DNA from 3 places in the Paenibacillus enshidis genome. Region 1 is predicted to be linked to each of the others. Evidence: riboswitches for the same ligand, from Rfam matches in the RefSeq annotation. Region 1 holds a riboswitch; each other region holds the start of a gene.

Region 1 (5,841 bases):
AACGCCATCCTTCCTTCAGGGCATGTCCAGCGGTGTCAAGATTCTGGGACAGCGTACCTTGCCTTGCGAGGTTACCCGCGTATCCGACAGCGTATTCCGGATCATTCTGACAGAAGGGAAAAACAGGCAGATCCGGCGCATGTGCGCTGCCTTCGGATATGATGTGAAGCGTCTGCAGCGTATACGCATTATGAACATTCATCTGGGATCGCTTCGCACAGGCGCCTGGCGGGATCTAACGGACCGTGAGAAAGAGGAACTGGGCCGGATGCTGAACTATAAGCTGTTATAAAATACGGAAAGGGCCGCTGACAATGATGTCAGGGGCCCTTTTTTGGCGTGGCTCTTAGTTATTTCCGCCAGAGGTTGCACTGATGACCTGGGTGCCGTTCTGATACTTGCGGATGATGGAAATCTCCACCCGGCGATTCTTGGCACGTCCGACATTCGTGGAGTTGGTGGTGGTTGGACGGTATTCCCCGTAGCCGATAGCGCTGAATTTTTGCGGATTGAGCTGCTTGTCCAGCAGCAGGATGCGCATGAAGTTCAAAGCACGGTCGGCGCTCAGCTCCCAGTTGGAAGGATATTTGCTGTTGGAAATGGGAACATTATCCGTATGTCCGGAGACAATAACATCATAATCCGGGAATTCATCCAGCAGAGTGGCAATTGAAGTAGCAAGCTTGCGGGCTTCAGGCTTAACGACCGCCTGTCCGGATGCAAACAGGGCATTATCAGAGATCGTAATCATCAATTGGGATTGGTTCAGCTTGGTGCTCAGCTGCTCGGTTAATCCGTTTCCTTTGATATATTGGTCTATTCGGCGTTTGAGCTTCTCCAGATCTTCCTGCTCGCGGCGGGCAAGCTCCTTCTGGAGCTCGCTGGACGGCTTGCTTTTCACAGGGTCCTGCACGGTTTCCTTATTCTTGCCCATATCCACGGAGGGATTTTCGACCGGGTTGGCGGAGGTATTATCCAGCACACCGCTTCCCCCGCTGAAGGCGGAGCTCATCGACTTCGCCATCTGTTCAAATTTCTTGGCATCCAACGAGCTCATACCGAACAGAACGATGAACAAGGCGAGCAGCAGGGTCATCAAATCGGAATAAGGAAGCAGCCAGCTCTCGTCTGCATGCTCCTCATGCGGCTCGTGTCTGCCTTTTTTACTCACTGTCGCTCGCTCCCTTCTCATCGGAGCTCATTTGAGCCCGCTCCGTAGGAGTGAGGAATACGGACAGCTTCTGACTGATAGCTATGGTGGATACACCGGATTGAATGGACAGCAGGCCTTCCACCATCATCAGCTTGATATCGACTTCCCTTTTGGACAGCCGTTTTAATTTATTCGACATAGGGTGCCATAATACATAACCCGTAAAAATACCCAAAAGTGTGGCGATGAAGGCGGCGGCGATCGCGTGAGAGAGCTTCTCCATATCACTGAGATCGGCAAGAGCTGCGATCAGACCGACTACCGCCCCGAGCACCCCCAGTGTCGGAGCATACATACCGGCTTGGGAAAAGATCAGCGCACCGGACCGGTGCCTTTCCTCCGTTGCATTGATATCCTCCATAAGCACATCCCGTACGAATTCCTGATCATTGCCGTCAATAATCATCCGCATTCCGCTGCGCAGAAAGGCGTTGTCGATCTCTTCCACCTTGGGCTCAAGGGCGAGCAGACCTTCACGGCGGGTAATGGAGGCCCATTCCATAAATGTAGTGATCAATTGCTGGCGGTCAGGCAGCTTTTGCTCAGTGAAAATAATTTTGAAAAGCTTGGGTACTCTCTTCATGTCCGACATCGGGAAGGCCATGAATACACTGGCGGCTGTGCCTACAAAGATAATCATGTAAGCTGCAGGGTTATTAACCAAATTGACGACAGGCGCCCCTTTGAGGATCATGCCGACAACCAGGGATATGAGCCCGAGTGCAAGTCCTATAATTGATGAAATTTGCATTGTACACCTCGTCCATGAGAAATTGGTAGAACATCCGGTCCGGCCAGGGGACATCCTTGCCCTCCAACGTATTTTGGTGAAACGGACTACCATATTTATCGACAAAAGCCCCTTTTTTTTTTAGGGGGATTTCACGGTATAATGAAGACAACGCTGTTAAATGACAATTTTGAGAACAGGATTCCAAATCCGGAATGGAGAAGAGTGGAGGGCTCACATGGGTGTTAGGCATGGAAGAGAATATGAACTCATTCTGAAGGAGTTGACGGACGCAGTAGGGCGTATTCCGGACAGTTACCTTTTTTTTGAAATGGAAGAGGAGGAATGGGAGCGTCTGGAGAGTGCGGAACGAGCTGAGGTTCAGGAAGCGCTGGCCGAGGATCTCTTTTACGCGCTTGGAGAAGAGTCTGTTATTACGGTCGGGAGCGGTGTCATCATTCATGACCGAAACCGTTACCGGATCGACATTCTGATCGGTGAAGAGGAGCTGACCTTCGTATCCCTCGTATAACATAGCCATTGGATTTCTCAGCGAAGCCATGGTAATATGAACACGGTCATAAGGGCTGGCCCCAATAACATCAGGAACGGCTTCCGTATCACGGAGAGGAGCAGGAATACTATGCCTTTTACATTAGAAGAAATAGAGGCTCATCTGGAGAGATTAGAGGGCTGGGAGCTAGAGGAGGGACGCTGGATTGTTCGGAAATACGTCTTTTCCAGCTTTATGAGAGGAATCGCATTCGTGGATGAAGTAGCCGGTATTTCGGAAGCATTCAATCACCATCCGTTTATTACCATTGATTACAAGACGGTTACGCTGCGCCTCACCTCGTGGGATGAAGGCGGGATTACAGCAGTAGATATAAAAGAAGCACAGCAGTACAATGAAGCATTCGAACACATGCGTTCGGAGGATTAATCCTGGATTAACCTTGCAACGGCAAATCAACGGACCGCAATAAGCGATCAAATAGCAAACGCCCTGGGTAGAGCTAAGACTCTGAATCCAGGGCGTTTGGTATAGGGTCTGCGTCTTCCCCGCTATTGTAGACCATACAATAAAAAGGCTTCATCCCGTCCGGAGTTTGCCGCTCATAGGCATCGGTAATGCGAAAGCCTGCAGAACGGTAGGCCCTGATGGCCCGTTTGTTCCAGACGAGGACTTCGAGGTCGATCTCATTTTGCGGCGCACGGCGCCTGGCTTCCTCAGCGATAGCCCGGACAAACTCCGCACCGTGTCCATGACCGCATAATTCCGGCCGCATTCCGAGCCCAAGACGGGTCACCTCTTCCATGGGAAAATATTGGGCAAACCCGCATAGGCCACCTGACTCATCCAATACAGCGACATATTGGGAGCTTCGCAGCTCCGGGTTGGCAAATTCGATGTCGAGAGCCTTCATCTGCTCCCAAGGCAGCCAGCCATAAATGTCATAGGGCGGTTTATATTTCCACTCACTTATGGCAGCTGCCTGCTCTTCACTCATCGGAACGATCTGATAGCTTGTTGATTCGGCGGACATATTTTTCCCCCTTACGTATCCCTTCTTAAAAAGGGTACTTCGGTTAAGCCTGTTTGGCAACAAAAAAAGCCTCAATTCCGGCGGGAATCGAAGCTGCTGAAGTTATGATGTAAATAATTTCTAATCAAGGGCAACAGATTCGTAAGTGGATGTACTCATGACACGTTTGGCACCAAGGTATCGATCAGCGTAGTAGCTTTCGCCCAACGAACTGACGGTGACACCACGTGATGAGGAGGAGTGGGCAAATCTGCCGTCACCTACATAAATCCCTACATGAGAAACTCCTCTTCCATTCGTGTTGAAGAATACCAGGTCTCCAGGTCTCATTTCATCCCGCGAAACAGCGGTTCCCGCTTCGAACTGGGTGGAGGATTGGCGGGGAAGATCAAGCCCAAGCTGGTCAAATACATAACTCGTAAATCCGGAACAGTCAAATCCGCTCAGCGTGGTGCCGCCTGCTCTATAAGAGGTGCCTTTGGCATCCTGGATGACCTGGTCCATTTTGGAGTCCGCATACACGCTTCCAGCGCCGAATGAAAGGCCCGCGAAGGCGATTGCTGCACTCATGGCTGCGATAGCTAGCTTCTTTTTCAAAAAAATACAAACCCCTTCCAACGCCTGCGAAGTTAGCTTAAGGGTTCGGTAGAAGGCTCCCCTATGATCCCTCTGATGCGAGATCAATTCACCCAAAACTGGTTCCCCCGCTTCCCGGTGCCGGGAATTCGGCTTTACTAGATGTGCACCTTGAAGCATATGATCGTTCATGAATAGGTTGTCTAAAAAGGTTACAGCAATAATTACAAAGTTGTTACTATCAGTTCACAGGGACTATTGTAACAAAGGAAGCATAGTTTGGCAAATGTTTCATAGCAAAAAGCTGTAAAAAAATAGTCTCTGCTAAAACAGAGACTAAAAATATCGAAAGTACTATGTTAAAAGAATTTACATGAGATTATTTTCAGCAGACGCTGGCATCATTTTACTCCTTGGTGAACGAATCACAAGTAGTATTCCATAAATAATACTGTGCAGATGTGTGCCATATTGTAAAAAGTGAAGAAATGAAATGATAAGTCTGGTGAAGGATGAGTGCAAGCAACCCTGTCCACAGCCAGCCAGAGACGCTAAAGATAGAGAGCAGGACGATGACAGATGCTCCGAGCACTGCGGATATTCCGATGCCGGGGAGAATACACCGCATGCAGCAGGCGAGCGAGAACCATGCGCCCCTCCCGCTGATCGTTCCGAACTGCATGTACATCACGCATTGACGGATGAGCCAGGCCAAAATGCCCCATAAAACGATGTAAGGGAGAAGGTGGACGGCGGCAAGAAGCGGTTCTTGCAGCGAACCGGACAGAGTCTGCAGCAGACGCGGTACAATCCAGTACCCGGGAAGCAGCAGAAGGCAGGTTTCAACCGTGTAATATAAAAGGGACGAACGCCAGAACAGACGGATGCCGGTGAGAAAGGAGCGCCGCCCCTGCTGTCTCTTCATATGCAGGCTGTAATATACACCCGCCCGGACCAACGGGGTCAGCAGCATGCGCAGCACGATGACCGCAAGCAGAACCCACAAATACAGATGGACGGAAGAGCTTTGCGCCAATGCAATCTGGCTTTCCATCCAGAATAAGGTCCGGTTGAGCTCGCTCTGGCCGCTTCCCGGATAGCGCAGCAGCAGAGGCACGATACCCGATTCAGTGTACTTATAGTTGAATACTCCCCAAGCAAGACGGTAGATAAACAGCAGAATTACGATAAAAAAATGCAAGCGGACGAGCGTCCAACCCTCTTTGACAGAATTCATCACCTGCGGACACCTCACCATGACAGACTTCTAATCAAAGCTTCAGCCAGCCTGGTCATCCCCAGAAGCCAGCGTGTTTCGGTTTTCTCCGGCAGCTCAGCCAGCAGTGTGTTATTCAGGTGGTTGTTCTCCAGAGGGATCGTATGAAGAGGATCAATGACCACCGAGACTGCAGGGGACCTGCTTTGAAAACGGTAGGTTACCTTCTGCTGTTTGCCGTCCCATGTCTTCTGTATGCTGCTTTTATCCTTGAATGCTACTTGGATAGGTACGGCCGGCACGTCGCCGCCCTTTTTGGACACGGTAACGGCAGACTCGTACATGCCATTCTCCAGCTTGCGCAGCTGAATGCTGTCTACCGCAAAATCAGCCATTTGGCTGCCATATACGTACTGATTGAAATAGGGAGACCATGAACGGCCTGTCACGCTTTCCACTATACGCTGAAAATCGCGGGTGGATGGATGCTTGAAGCGGTATTTCCGCACATAGGAACGGAGCAGGGTGTCCATTTTGGTGCTCCCCAGCTGTTGTTCCA
Region 2 (5,841 bases), on a different contig from region 1:
GCAAATCCGCTTCCTGCAAAAGCTGTCCCAGTATAAAAACGAAGGCGGGACCGAGCTGACACTCGGGGCGAGCCTTACAACGATTCAAACAACCCTGCCCACGCTGGTGGAGGCCTTCATGAACAAACATCCGCACACCGAGCTCAAGCTGCTGACAGGCAAGACACATGAGATCGTCGGTTTTGTGCGGGACAAGAAGGCTGATGCTGGCATTGTTGGCTCTGCCATTGAAGAACCGGGCCTGAGCTGTATCCCCCTGTTTGATGACCATCTGGAACTGGTCGTTCCGGCCGGCCATCCGTTGACTGCACAAAGCGGCATGATCGGGATGGCCGATCTGCAGAGCCTGCCGATGATCACCTTCTCCAAAGGCACCTGGTACAGGCGGCTGACCGACGAATTGTTCCAACTGAGCGGAATCATGCCCGATATCCGCATGGAAATCGACTCCTTTGAGGCGATCGTCCGGCTGCTGCCGACCTGCAAGGCCGCCGCGCTGCTGCCGAAGTCTTATCTGCGTTCCGAGCTGCTGCTGGATAACGGCCTGGTGGCGCTCTATATTCCGGAGCTGAAGGAGACCCGGCGTACGACCTGCCTCATCTATTCCGAAACCGCCGAGCATGGTCCGGCGGCCAGACAATGGATCGGGGAAACCCGCGCCTCCTTTGCCGGCTACCGGATGGTGTGAGGTAAAGAGGGGGTTCCGAGACGCTCCGAAAACGAAGCATTCCTCCGATCGCTGTTGACCCTTCGGGCCAAAGGCGATCGCTGCGCTTCTCCGGAATTGCTTCGTTTTCTCCGCTGGTATCGTGCATACCCCTCTTACAAGAAAAGTAAGAAGAAAGGCCAAGGTCAGGGAAGACTCCCTTTGTCCTTGACCTTGTTTCCTATTTCTAATTCTTCATTAGCAGTCTGAGCAAAGTCGATGCTTTTAGGGAGCTTGTTATGGGTACTGTCAAATTTTGATCCTAGTCCTACCGGCGCTTTGGCAGCTTTTCGTTTCCCCGCTTAAAATTTCCTGTGACCTTGGCCATAATCAACTGTTCTTCTTGGCTGACGTTGGCATTGGCGATTCGCTGCAGGAATTTTTCGCTATCTTTTCCTTGCAAGATCATCACTTGTCTGCCTTGCCAGTATAGAATCACTTTTTGGTCCTTCGTGCTGCGGTAGGAAAATACCTCTTCCTCCAACCGGCCTCGTTTATCGATATTATTATCCAAGCTATTCCCACTTATTTTTTAATTAACACTTACAAAATGAGCAGAATGATTACTGATTAACCACTTCTTCCTCGAACCGGCCGATGTTATCATTTGTACCGATGATGACCATGATGTCATCACGGTGCACCTTATCCATGGCCGTCGGCGCAATCAGCACCCCGTTGCTGGTGTGAATGGCCACGATGCTGCAGCCGAAACGGGTCCGTGTATTCAGCTCAGACAGCGTTTTGCCGTTCAGGCATGCCGGCACATTCAGTTCCGCAATGGTGTAGTCCTTGGAAAGCTGCAGATAATCAAGCAAATTGGGGGTAACCAGCTGGTGAGCGACCCGTATGCCCATATCCCGCTCCGGATATACGATACGGTCCACCCCCAGCTTTTCCAGCGCCCTTCCGTGCAGCTTGGAGATCGCTTTGGCCACCACGGTCTTGATGCCCAGTTCCTTCAATAGAATAGTAGCGAGAATGCTCATTTGGATGTCGTCCCCGATGGCCACGATGCCGCAATCCATATTGCGGACCCCGATGGAACGGAGCAGTTGCTCATCGGTTGCATCACCGGCCACCGCATGGGTCAGATGCTCGCTCATTTCCTCAACGACATCTTCATCCCTATCGATGCCAAGCACCTCGTATCCCATTTCCATAAGCTGCAATCCCAGGCTGGAGCCAAAGCGTCCCAAACCGATAATCACGAACTGCTGAATCTTCATTGTTGATCTGTAACTCCCTTATCCAATAATCATTTTGCCTTCAGGGTGACGGTAAAGCTCTTTGTTCTGTTTTTTGCCCAAAGCATATGCGAGCGTGATCGGTCCGAGCCTGCCCGCAAACATCGTGAAGCTAATCAATATTTTGCCGATCACCGACAAATCGGGCGTCAGCCCCATGGAAAGCCCGACTGTTCCGAATGCAGAGGTCGTTTCGAACAGAATCATCAGAAAATGACGATCCTCTGTAGTCGTCAAGATCATCGTAACAGCTATCACGAGAAAAAGGGCGAGCAGTGTAATCGTGAGTGCTTTCAAAATACGATCCTGAGCCAGACGGTAACGGTAAATCACGATATCTTCCCTTCCGCGAATCATGGACACAACGGCTCCAGCCATGATCGTAAAGGTCGTCGTTTTGATGCCGCCCCCCGTTGAGCCTGGAGACGCGCCGATAAACATCAATATAATAATGAAAAACTGCGTGGCCTGACGGAGTCCCGCAATATCCAGCGTATTGGCGCCCGCCGTACGGGGCGTAACCGACTGGAACAACGATCCCAGGATTTTGCCTGACCAGGGAAGGCTGGCAAGCGTCTTCGGATTGGTGAATTCAAAGACGAAAATAACGAGCGCTCCTGCAATAATAAGAATAGCCGTCATCGTAAGCACGACTTTGGTATGCAGGGACAGCTTTCTTTTCTTGCGGTATTCCACCAGATCCGACATGACCACAAAACCGATACCGCCGGTAACGATCAAAAACATGGCTGTAAAGTTGACAACCGGATCGTTGACGTATAACGTCAGGCTGCGGAAATCGCCGAACAGGTCAAAACCCGCATTGTTGAACATCGAAATGGCATGCCACACCCCGAAATAAATAGCTCTGCCTACAGGCATGTCAAAGGACCAACGGACCGCGAACACTACGGCACACACTGCTTCTATGGTTAGCGAGTACAACAGCACCTTGCGGATCAGGGCGACAATACCCTCCATGGAGGTTTGATTCATCGCTTCTTGAAGAATCAGCCGCTCCTTCAGCGAAATTCTGCGTTTGAACACAAGAGCCAGCAAGGTAGCCATTGTCATGAAGCCAAGGCCTCCGATCTGAATTAACAGCGCGATGACGACCTGACCGAATACCGTGAAATGCGTGCCTGTATCCACAACGACCAGACCGGTCACACAAGTAGCCGACGTCGCTGTGAACAAAGCGTCAATAAAAGGCAGCGGCACCCCCGACGTATTGGAGATTGGCAGCATAAGCAGTCCTGCACCGAGCAAAATAATAAGGGCAAAACCGCTCACGAGAATGCGCGGAGGGGAAAGGCGCAGCCATTTCAATTTGGGAATTATCATTATACACCTCTAGAAAAAGTCATTAAAAAAAGACACCGGAAAACCAAGTGCCTGACCAGGTTCCTGCCTGCAGCCTACGAGGTTAGCTGACGGATTCGGGCCGCAGAAATCGCCCTATTCAGACCCGGCCCATGACCAGATGCGAAATTCACCCCAATTAAATGGTTCCCCCGTATTCATAACGAAATTCGGCTTGTATGCAATTGCAAACAAATTATAAACCTTCTCCTTGTACATCACAAAAGATGCTTTTCATGAAAAAGGCTCAAATAACGCCAATTCAGAGCAAAAGAAGCGTTCCAGCTCTCATGAATCCTACATTATTGTATTCTTTCATCTTTTTCATCGCATTTACACACGTTTATGAAGCGATGGCGGTCCTTTCATCCCCTTCCTGCAAAGGAAGGGAACTTCTCACGGAAAGATGTTAAAATGGTCCATATGAAGGAGGTATTAGATGAATCCCATAGGAAAACCGGTTAAATTAACCGCTGATTTCAAGAAGCTGAGCATCCTGGGCATCATCGGCCTCGCCGTGTTTCTGCTGCTGCAGGTGCTGCTGCCGGTTCTCGCATCCTTAAGCCAGAATCAGCCAGGGGAGGCAATCAGCAAACAGAAGGCTGTAGAGCGCGCAGAAGGCTTTGCCAAGTCCGTTTTGGGTTTTAAAGAGTCGGCAGGGGGAATGCCCGCTCCCGCCTATGAAGCACATTCCGAACTGTACGGGTATCTTTCCAAAGAGCAGCTTATCCCCGAATACAATCGGAAGTGGGGCGGGAAGTATCCTTACGAATTTTACCGGGTCAGCCTTCCCGACCCGGCGCAGGACCGCACCGTCATGGTTGATGTCGGTCTGCAGACGGGGAAGCCTGCCGGTTTTATTATTCAAAACGGGGACGGATTTTATAACAACACCGAGGCTCTTCCTGACGGTGAAACCCGGAGCGGACTGCTGCGGGCATACGAAGAAGGTATGCCGCTTGCAGATAAAAAGGCTTTGGCTGCCCCTTTGCTGAAGCAAATGGGGTATAACACGGAAAATCTAACCGCTGAGACCAGGGAAGGTGAACCCGGACTTACCTATTCGGACGAAGGAAGCAAGATCGGGGATGCTATGCTTCAGGTCAGACTGACGTTTGAAAACGGGGGTGTCCGCTCTCTGGAGTCCTCCTTTGCCGTTCCTTCTTCCCATACGGAATATGTCGATCAACAGACGAAGCTTGCCAACCTTTTGTACTATATCGGCTACATGCTGTTTTCCTTTGTGCTCGGTGTGCTTGCCGTGGTGTACAGCAGCTTGACCCGACGTCATACCTCGTTTACCCGCGGTATTATTCTGAGCTTCGTTTATTTTGCCATTTCGGTGCTGACTCTGCTCAACATGATGCCTTATTTGCAAGCCCAATCCGCCAATAGCGACATCCTGATCTTCGGCATCGGTCTGCAAATCATCTTTAATCTGATGATGGGAGTTATCATTTACTTCTCCTTTGTAGGAGGCAACGGGCTTTGGAAAACAGCAGGACTCAACCCGTGGCCGCGTGCAAAGGAGCCCGGATATGGAGTGTATGTGCTGCGCAGCATGGGCGCCGGATATGTGTGGGCTTTCATCCTGCTTGGGGTTCAGTCCGTCATCTTTGTCATTCTCAACCTGCTGATCGGCAGCTGGTCCACCATCGATGAAACGCAGTCGCCGTATAATATGACCTACGCCTGGCTGCTGCCGATCATGGCCTGGATGGCGGGAATCGGGGAAGAAGCGCTTTACAGGCTGTTCGGCATCCCGATGCTGAGAAAGATCGTGCGCAGCACGCTGGCCGCCAGCGCCCTCAGCTCACTGATCTGGGCGTTCGGACATACCCTGTACCCGATTTATCCTGTCATCACCCGTCCGATTGAACTGCTGTTCCTCGGGCTGCTGTTCAGCTTTATTTTCCTTAAATACGGCTTCATTACCGCCATGTTCAGTCATGTCATATTTGACAGCATTCTGATGGGCATCAGCCTGATGTCGATGGGAGATGTCGTCAACATCGCCGTAGGAGCCATCGGGATGGTGCTGCCGGCTGTAGTCGGCTATGTAGTGTATCTCTTCAACCCTACTAAAAAAGAGAAGCCGTTTATTACGACTCCTCATCCTGAAGGGCAGCTATAATTTGTGTGGCGAGCTTGTCGCCGATCGAGAGAGGCCGGAAATCTTCAACACTGGCCTCTTTTATTTTTTTAATGGAGCCGAAATGCTTAAGCAGCAGTTTGCGCCGTTTTTCCCCAATGCCCGGAATTGAATCCAGTCTGGAGGTCACCATGGACTTGCCGCGCTGCTCCCTGTGAAACGTAATGGCGAAGCGGTGAACCTCTTCCTGGATGCGCTGCAGCAGGTAAAACTCCTCACTGTTGCGCGGAAGCGCCACCGTCTCCGGCGGATCGCCGACGAGCAGCTGGGACGTCTTATGCTTGGCATCCTTGACGAGACCGCATACCGGGATGAACAGCCCCAGCTCGTTCTGCAGCACATCCACCGCAGCCGAAATCTGGCCGCGCCCGCCG
Region 3 (5,841 bases), on a different contig from region 1:
TTTCTGGCCATCTCGTGCGGCATCATTGTGGCTAATTTATATTATGCCCAGCCTTTGGTCGGGGAAATCAGCTCGTCCATCGGACTATCTTCGGGAGCGGCGGGCTTGATCGTTACCCTGACGCAGATTGGCTACGGCATCGGCCTGCTATTTATCGTCCCATTGGGGGATATTGTTGAAAACAGGAGGTTGGTTGTAGGTGCCCTGCTGCTCACTACACTGTCTCTGCTTACCCTGGCGGTGGCTCCAAGCGCCGCACTGTTTCTTCTTGCGGCCGCAATGATCGGGATCGGATCGGTGGCAGCGCAGATTTTGGTGCCTTATGCGGCCCATCTTGCCCCTGACGAAACCCGCGGGCGTGTCGTGGGAAATGTGATGAGCGGCTTGCTGCTCGGCATTATGCTTGCACGTCCGCTGTCCAGCATGGTCGCTGATCTGCTGGGCTGGCGTTCTGTATTCGTCTTATCCGCCGTACTGATTCTTGTGCTGGCTCTGGTTCTGGCCAAGGCGCTTCCTGCCAGAAAGCCGGTGACAAACGAATCTTACTCCAGGCTCATCGGATCGATGTGGCATCTGCTGAAAACTACGCCAATCCTGCGGCGCCGGGCCATTTATCATGCTGCTGTATTTGGGACCTTCAGCTTGTTCTGGACGACGGTTTCGCTCTTACTGACAGGGCCTGCATTTCATTTTTCGCAAACGGAAGTGGCACTGTTTGCCTTAGCGGGAGTATCTGGCGCGATCGCGGCACCGATTGCCGGCCGTCTTGCGGACCGGGGTTGGATTCGGCCGGCAACAGGGCTTGCTTTGGCTGCAGTCATCATTTCACTGGCTCTGCCTTTCATGGTTCATACCCGTTCGGTGCTTACCGTAACCATATTAGTCTTTTCTGCGATTCTTTTAGACATGGGCGTGTCGGCTAATCTGGTTCTCAGCCAGCGTGCGATTTTTGCCCTTGGAGCCGAGGTGCGCAGCCGGTTGAACGGCTTGTTTATGGCTATCTTTTTTGCAGGTGGAGCCCTGGGCTCTGCAGCGGGCGGATGGGCTTATGACCTGGGGGGCTGGAAGGCGGCGTCCGTCATAGGCATTGCCCTGCCAGCCATGGCACTGATCTATTATTTTACGGAGCGCCAACAGGTTCAAAAGGCTACAGCATCAAAATAATGTATACCCCCGCCAAAACAAGATACAAAATGGAGTAGCGGCGGTCGGTCTTCCAATCCCGGGAAGCCATGGCTATAAACAGGACGAACAAGGCATAGGGTGTTATGTTATATTCCACAAAAAATAGTGCGCAGATCAGTGCGATCAGTACAGCTCCTACAATTACGTTGTACCAAAGGGGATATCTTTTCATCAAGATCAACTCCCGTCGCTTGTTAAATCTATATTAACATAAGATTAACACGCCTCCGAAAGAAGTCCGACTCCGATAATAATATGGAAGCATTCAACCGGTTGAAGGAACTGCCACGACCGGTTTTTTACATGCCATCTTGACGGTGTTTTCCTCCAACCTGCGTGTAATATGTTTCTCGATTCAGCTAACTATGCATTACGTGTTTACATTTTTGTTTCTTTTGTGTTACTTTTATGGACTTCTTTTTTTAGTGATATATAGCCATTTTATCTTCGATCTATAAGGGTATTTCTTCCATTGACAAAGAGCATTCGGGTATATTACTCTGATTAAGGTTACAAAATTTTAATATTTGCCGAATTTCATTGTGTTTGAAAACGGGGGAACCATTCCGGGTGAATTATTCTTGTACATAAAAGAGTAAAGGGAACCTTCTACCTAACCCTCAGCTAACTCCGTAGGCGTTGAAGGGAGAACATTTTTTTGAAAAAAGCGATATTGTCGATTTTTGGAGCTGCCGTACTGTTTACATCCGGGGCTGCCACTACACATGCCAGCGAAGCACAAATCAACAGCTATGTTAGTCAGGTTGCAGGCACTCCATACAAATATGGGGGCACCACAACTGCAGGATTCGATTGTTCCGGTTTTATTCTGTACATATTCAACAAGTTTAGTTTGGACTTGCCCCGCACTTCCCAACAGCAGGCTAACGCAGGTATAGCAGTCGCCAAAGAAGATCTCCGGGCGGGAGACCTGGTGTTTTTTAACACAAGCGGACGCGGCATTTCCCATGCCGGCATCTATTTGGGGAACAATCAGTTTGCCCATTCCTCAAGCAGCCAGGGTGTTACTGTCAGCAGCCTGTCGGAGTCTTATTATCAGAACAGATATGTAACTGCCCGCCGCGTCATCAGCCAGACAAGCTATGCCCAAATGGTGAGCGAAGCGCGTTGACGAAATGAAAGAGGACAAGCCTGAAGTTATTTTCAGGTTTGTCCTCTTTTGCTATCCGGTCATGCACTTTGCACAGATTGGGAATACTGCATTGACAATCCTCTCCTTCACTACATATAATAAATTCAAAACACATGAACAATTATTCATATATAGTTATTTGGCTGCCAGGAAGGGGAGGAGCCTCATGGGTACAGCGGTTGAAAAGGTGAAACGGGAGCTTATACTGGAAGGCCTGGACTGTGCGAATTGCGCCATGAAGATTGAGAACGGTGTGAAGAAGCTGGACGGGGTTATGGACTGTTCTGTTAACTTTGTAAGCAAGACACTTACGATGGAAGTGGACAAAACGCATGATCAGGATGTCGTCACAGCAGCCAGGAAAAAAGTGAATCAGTTGGAGCCTCATATTCAGGTCGTGGAGAAGGGGAACGGAGCTGCTGCGAAAGCGGCCATAAGCCATGTGGCTGCACAGAATGGTCATAACCACGATCATGCTCACGACCACAGTCACGGGCACAGCCATGATCATGGGGCGGGCAATACGAAACGCATGATCATTCGCTTGATTGCAGGTGCCCTTCTTACAGGAGTCGGGTTATTGTCACCTGTTACGGGAGTAGCGGAGTTTGCGCTGTTCGCCGTCGCTTATCTTATTGTTGGCGGTGACATTGTCCTCAGAGCTGTTAAAAATATCCTCAGAGGTCAGGTGTTCGACGAGCATTTTCTGATGTCCATCGCCACCATCGGCGCCTTTGCCATTCAGCAGTATCCCGAAGGCGTGGCCGTCATGCTGTTCTATCAGGTAGGTGAGCTGTTCCAGAGCATAGCTGTGAGCCGGTCGCGCAAGTCCATCAGCAGCCTGATGGATATCCGGCCTGATTATGCCAACCTGCAGATGGGAATTGAGACGAAGCGGGTGGCCCCGGAAGAGGTTCGTGTCGGTGATCTCATCATAGTGAAGCCTGGCGAGCGGGTCCCGCTCGACGGCAAAGTGCTGGAGGGCAGAACCGCCATGGACACCTCGGCTTTAACAGGCGAATCCGTGCCGCGCGAGGTCGAGCCCGGGGATGAGGTATTAAGCGGCTTTGTTAACAAAAACGGAGTATTGACCGTTGAAGTTGCTAAAAGCTACGGTGAATCCACCGTTTCCAAAATTTTGGAGCTGGTACAAAATGCAAGCAGCAAGAAGGCGCCGACGGAGCAGTTTATTACGAAATTCGCACGCTATTATACGCCGGTTGTCGTCATTGTCGCCACCCTGCTGGCCGTCGTGCCGCCATTGCTGATCAGTGGTGCCACGTTTTCCGAATGGGTCTACCGTGCTCTGGTGTTTCTCGTTATTTCCTGCCCTTGCGCGTTGGTGGTGTCCATTCCGCTCGGATTTTTCGGCGGGATCGGGGCGGCCTCCAGGCAAGGTGTGCTCGTGAAGGGCAGCAACTATCTTGAAGCCCTGAATGATGTAAAATATGTCGTATTCGATAAAACAGGCACCCTTACGAAAGGGGCCTTTACCGTGACCGGGATTTATCCAGCTAACGGGGCAACCCGGGAGGAGCTGCTCCGCAGCGCTGCTTATGCCGAGCTCCATTCCAATCACCCGATTGCCGAATCCATTCGCGCAGCTTACGGGCAAGAGCTGCAGGCGGCTGATGTTCAGGAATATAACGAAATCGCGGGCCACGGCATTCAGGTGCGGTTTGAAGGAAAACAGATTCTGGCCGGCAATGCCAAGCTCATGAACCGGGAGCAGATTCCTTTCGAGACACCTGAAGAACCGGGAACGGTCGTGCACGTAGCTATCGATGGGAGCTATGCGGGGTATATCGTCATTGCGGACGAGATTAAGGAGGATGCGGAACAGACCATCCGCTCCTTGAAAGAGCTGGGCATGAAAAAGACGATCATGCTTACCGGTGATGCGAAAGCTGTTGGTGAGGCCGTAGGCCGGAAGCTTGGTCTGGACGAAGTGCACGCCGAGCTCCTGCCGCAGCATAAGGTAGAGGAGATTGAGAAGCTGGACCGGCAAAAAGCACGCAGGGACAAAATTGCCTTTATCGGTGACGGCATGAATGATACTCCCGTACTTGCGCGGGCCGATGTCGGGATTGCCATGGGCGGTCTGGGCTCGGATGCGGCGATTGAGGCTGCGGACATCGTTATTATGACCGACGAGCCTTCCAAGCTGTTATCCGCGATCCATATCGCCAGACGCACACGCCGCATTGTATGGCAGAATATTTTGTTTGCCCTGGGGGTCAAAGCCGTATTTCTCCTGCTGGGAGCCTTCGGCATTGCTACGATGTGGGAGGCCGTATTCTCCGATGTCGGGGTTACGCTGCTGGCCGTGCTGAATGCCATGAGGGTGCTGCGAACGAAGGAATTAGCGTAAAATTTGCCTGAAAAAACGAAACACAGCGTCAACCCGGAGCCAATATGCACCGATTGATGCTGTGTTTTTTTACTGATGGGTAATATGCTGATGGGTTTGCAGAAAAATTTGCTCTACATGGGTATCGTCAAGTGAGTAGAACACCGTTTTTCCCACCTTCCGGCGTTTGACGATGCGTAAATTGCGCAAATAGCGAAGCTGGTGCGAGACGGCGGACTGCCCCATATCCAGCAGTACACACAGATCATGCACACACAGCTCCCGCTCAATCAGGGCGTAGATCAGCCTGATCCGGGTCGGATCGCCCAGCGCTTTGAAGATTTCGGCCATATCAGCAGCCGTTTGTAAATCAACCAGTTTATTTTTTATGCCATCAAGAACTTCCCTGGGCTGATGGCAGTCGTTATTCCAATCTTCCTCGTTTCTCAGTTCGGGTTCCACAATCATTCACCTTCCTCAAGTTCAACCGATACTTTTCATTATACCGAAAAGGCGTAGAAATTACGAATAATATCGGAATTTGAAGAGGAAGGAGGCAATTCGGATTATTTATTTTTTTTGGCCCAGACCGAGAACGCGATGCGGGCCCCTACAATAACGAGGATCAGGATAATGCCAATGATCAGGCCCATATAAGTTCTTTCCGGCTCATGATATACATAGTCCGTTGTCTGCTCCGTTGTGGTTCCGGACTCTGTTGGCCCGGTTTCCTGTTGTGCTGCTGTAAGAATGACAGACGCTTCTCCATTAACGTACTTCATGGAATTCCCCTTTCTGTGCGTTTGAGCAGTCTTTGTTCAGAACCTGCCGGATACTATCATTGTAGTTGAAGTTTGGCCGCCAGGACAGCCTGGTACAAAAGGTTTCATAAATTGTTCAGGACTCTTCCCTTTTTTGTGAAAATACAGCTTGACCCTGCGCTCTGGAAAATATGCTTTGGGTCTCTGGTCAAGTCAAGCAAGAGGAAAAGCATCCCCCATCTAGAATATTGAAAGCAAAGGAGAGTGATGGTGTGGTCAAAAAATCACTACAGATGACAGCCCTGCCTGGCTATGAGCCCGAAATCGGGAGATGGCTTTGGTGTCTGGAGGACGTGCGCAGAACCATTTTGGAAAAGTTGAATGGCATAAGC

The links. Region 1 has a riboswitch for cyclic di-AMP ahead of ACE41H_RS20415 (C40 family peptidase). Riboswitches for the same ligand answer to the same signal wherever they lie in the genome.
Region 2: linked by a shared signal. The riboswitch ahead of ACE41H_RS10360 (TrkH family potassium uptake protein) and the one ahead of ACE41H_RS20415 (C40 family peptidase) in region 1 are both predicted to bind cyclic di-AMP.
Region 3: linked by a shared signal. The riboswitch ahead of ACE41H_RS22030 (C40 family peptidase) and the one ahead of ACE41H_RS20415 (C40 family peptidase) in region 1 are both predicted to bind cyclic di-AMP.

Annotation. Positions count from the first base shown of each region.
Region 1 is NZ_JBHHMI010000025.1:28,646-34,486, forward strand. It holds gene rluF (23S rRNA pseudouridine(2604) synthase RluF) at 1-292, shown strand, start outside; gene motB (flagellar motor protein MotB) at 347-1,192, opposite strand; gene motA (flagellar motor stator protein MotA) at 1,164-1,964, opposite strand; gene ACE41H_RS20400 (hypothetical protein) at 2,182-2,475, shown strand; gene ACE41H_RS20405 (4a-hydroxytetrahydrobiopterin dehydratase) at 2,587-2,886, shown strand; gene ACE41H_RS20410 (GNAT family N-acetyltransferase) at 2,960-3,490, opposite strand; gene ACE41H_RS20415 (C40 family peptidase) at 3,611-4,087, opposite strand; cyclic di-AMP (ydaO/yuaA leader) riboswitch at 4,094-4,231, opposite strand; gene ACE41H_RS20420 (hypothetical protein) at 4,473-5,303, opposite strand; gene ACE41H_RS20425 (M1 family metallopeptidase) at 5,318-5,841, opposite strand, start outside.
Region 2 is NZ_JBHHMI010000007.1:81,783-87,623, reverse strand. It holds gene ACE41H_RS10375 (LysR family transcriptional regulator) at 1-688, shown strand, start outside; gene ACE41H_RS10370 (hypothetical protein) at 975-1,220, opposite strand; gene ACE41H_RS10365 (potassium channel family protein) at 1,270-1,935, opposite strand; gene ACE41H_RS10360 (TrkH family potassium uptake protein) at 1,954-3,297, opposite strand; cyclic di-AMP (ydaO/yuaA leader) riboswitch at 3,354-3,501, opposite strand; gene ACE41H_RS10355 (CPBP family intramembrane glutamic endopeptidase) at 3,755-5,449, shown strand; gene uvrC (excinuclease ABC subunit UvrC) at 5,418-5,841, opposite strand, start outside.
Region 3 is NZ_JBHHMI010000031.1:42,532-48,372, reverse strand. It holds gene ACE41H_RS22040 (MFS transporter) at 1-1,164, shown strand, start outside; gene ACE41H_RS22035 (hypothetical protein) at 1,148-1,357, opposite strand; cyclic di-AMP (ydaO/yuaA leader) riboswitch at 1,704-1,839, shown strand; gene ACE41H_RS22030 (C40 family peptidase) at 1,844-2,317, shown strand; gene ACE41H_RS22025 (heavy metal translocating P-type ATPase) at 2,505-4,709, shown strand; gene ACE41H_RS22020 (ArsR/SmtB family transcription factor) at 4,779-5,150, opposite strand; gene ACE41H_RS22015 (hypothetical protein) at 5,255-5,470, opposite strand; gene ACE41H_RS22010 (DinB family protein) at 5,722-5,841, shown strand, end outside.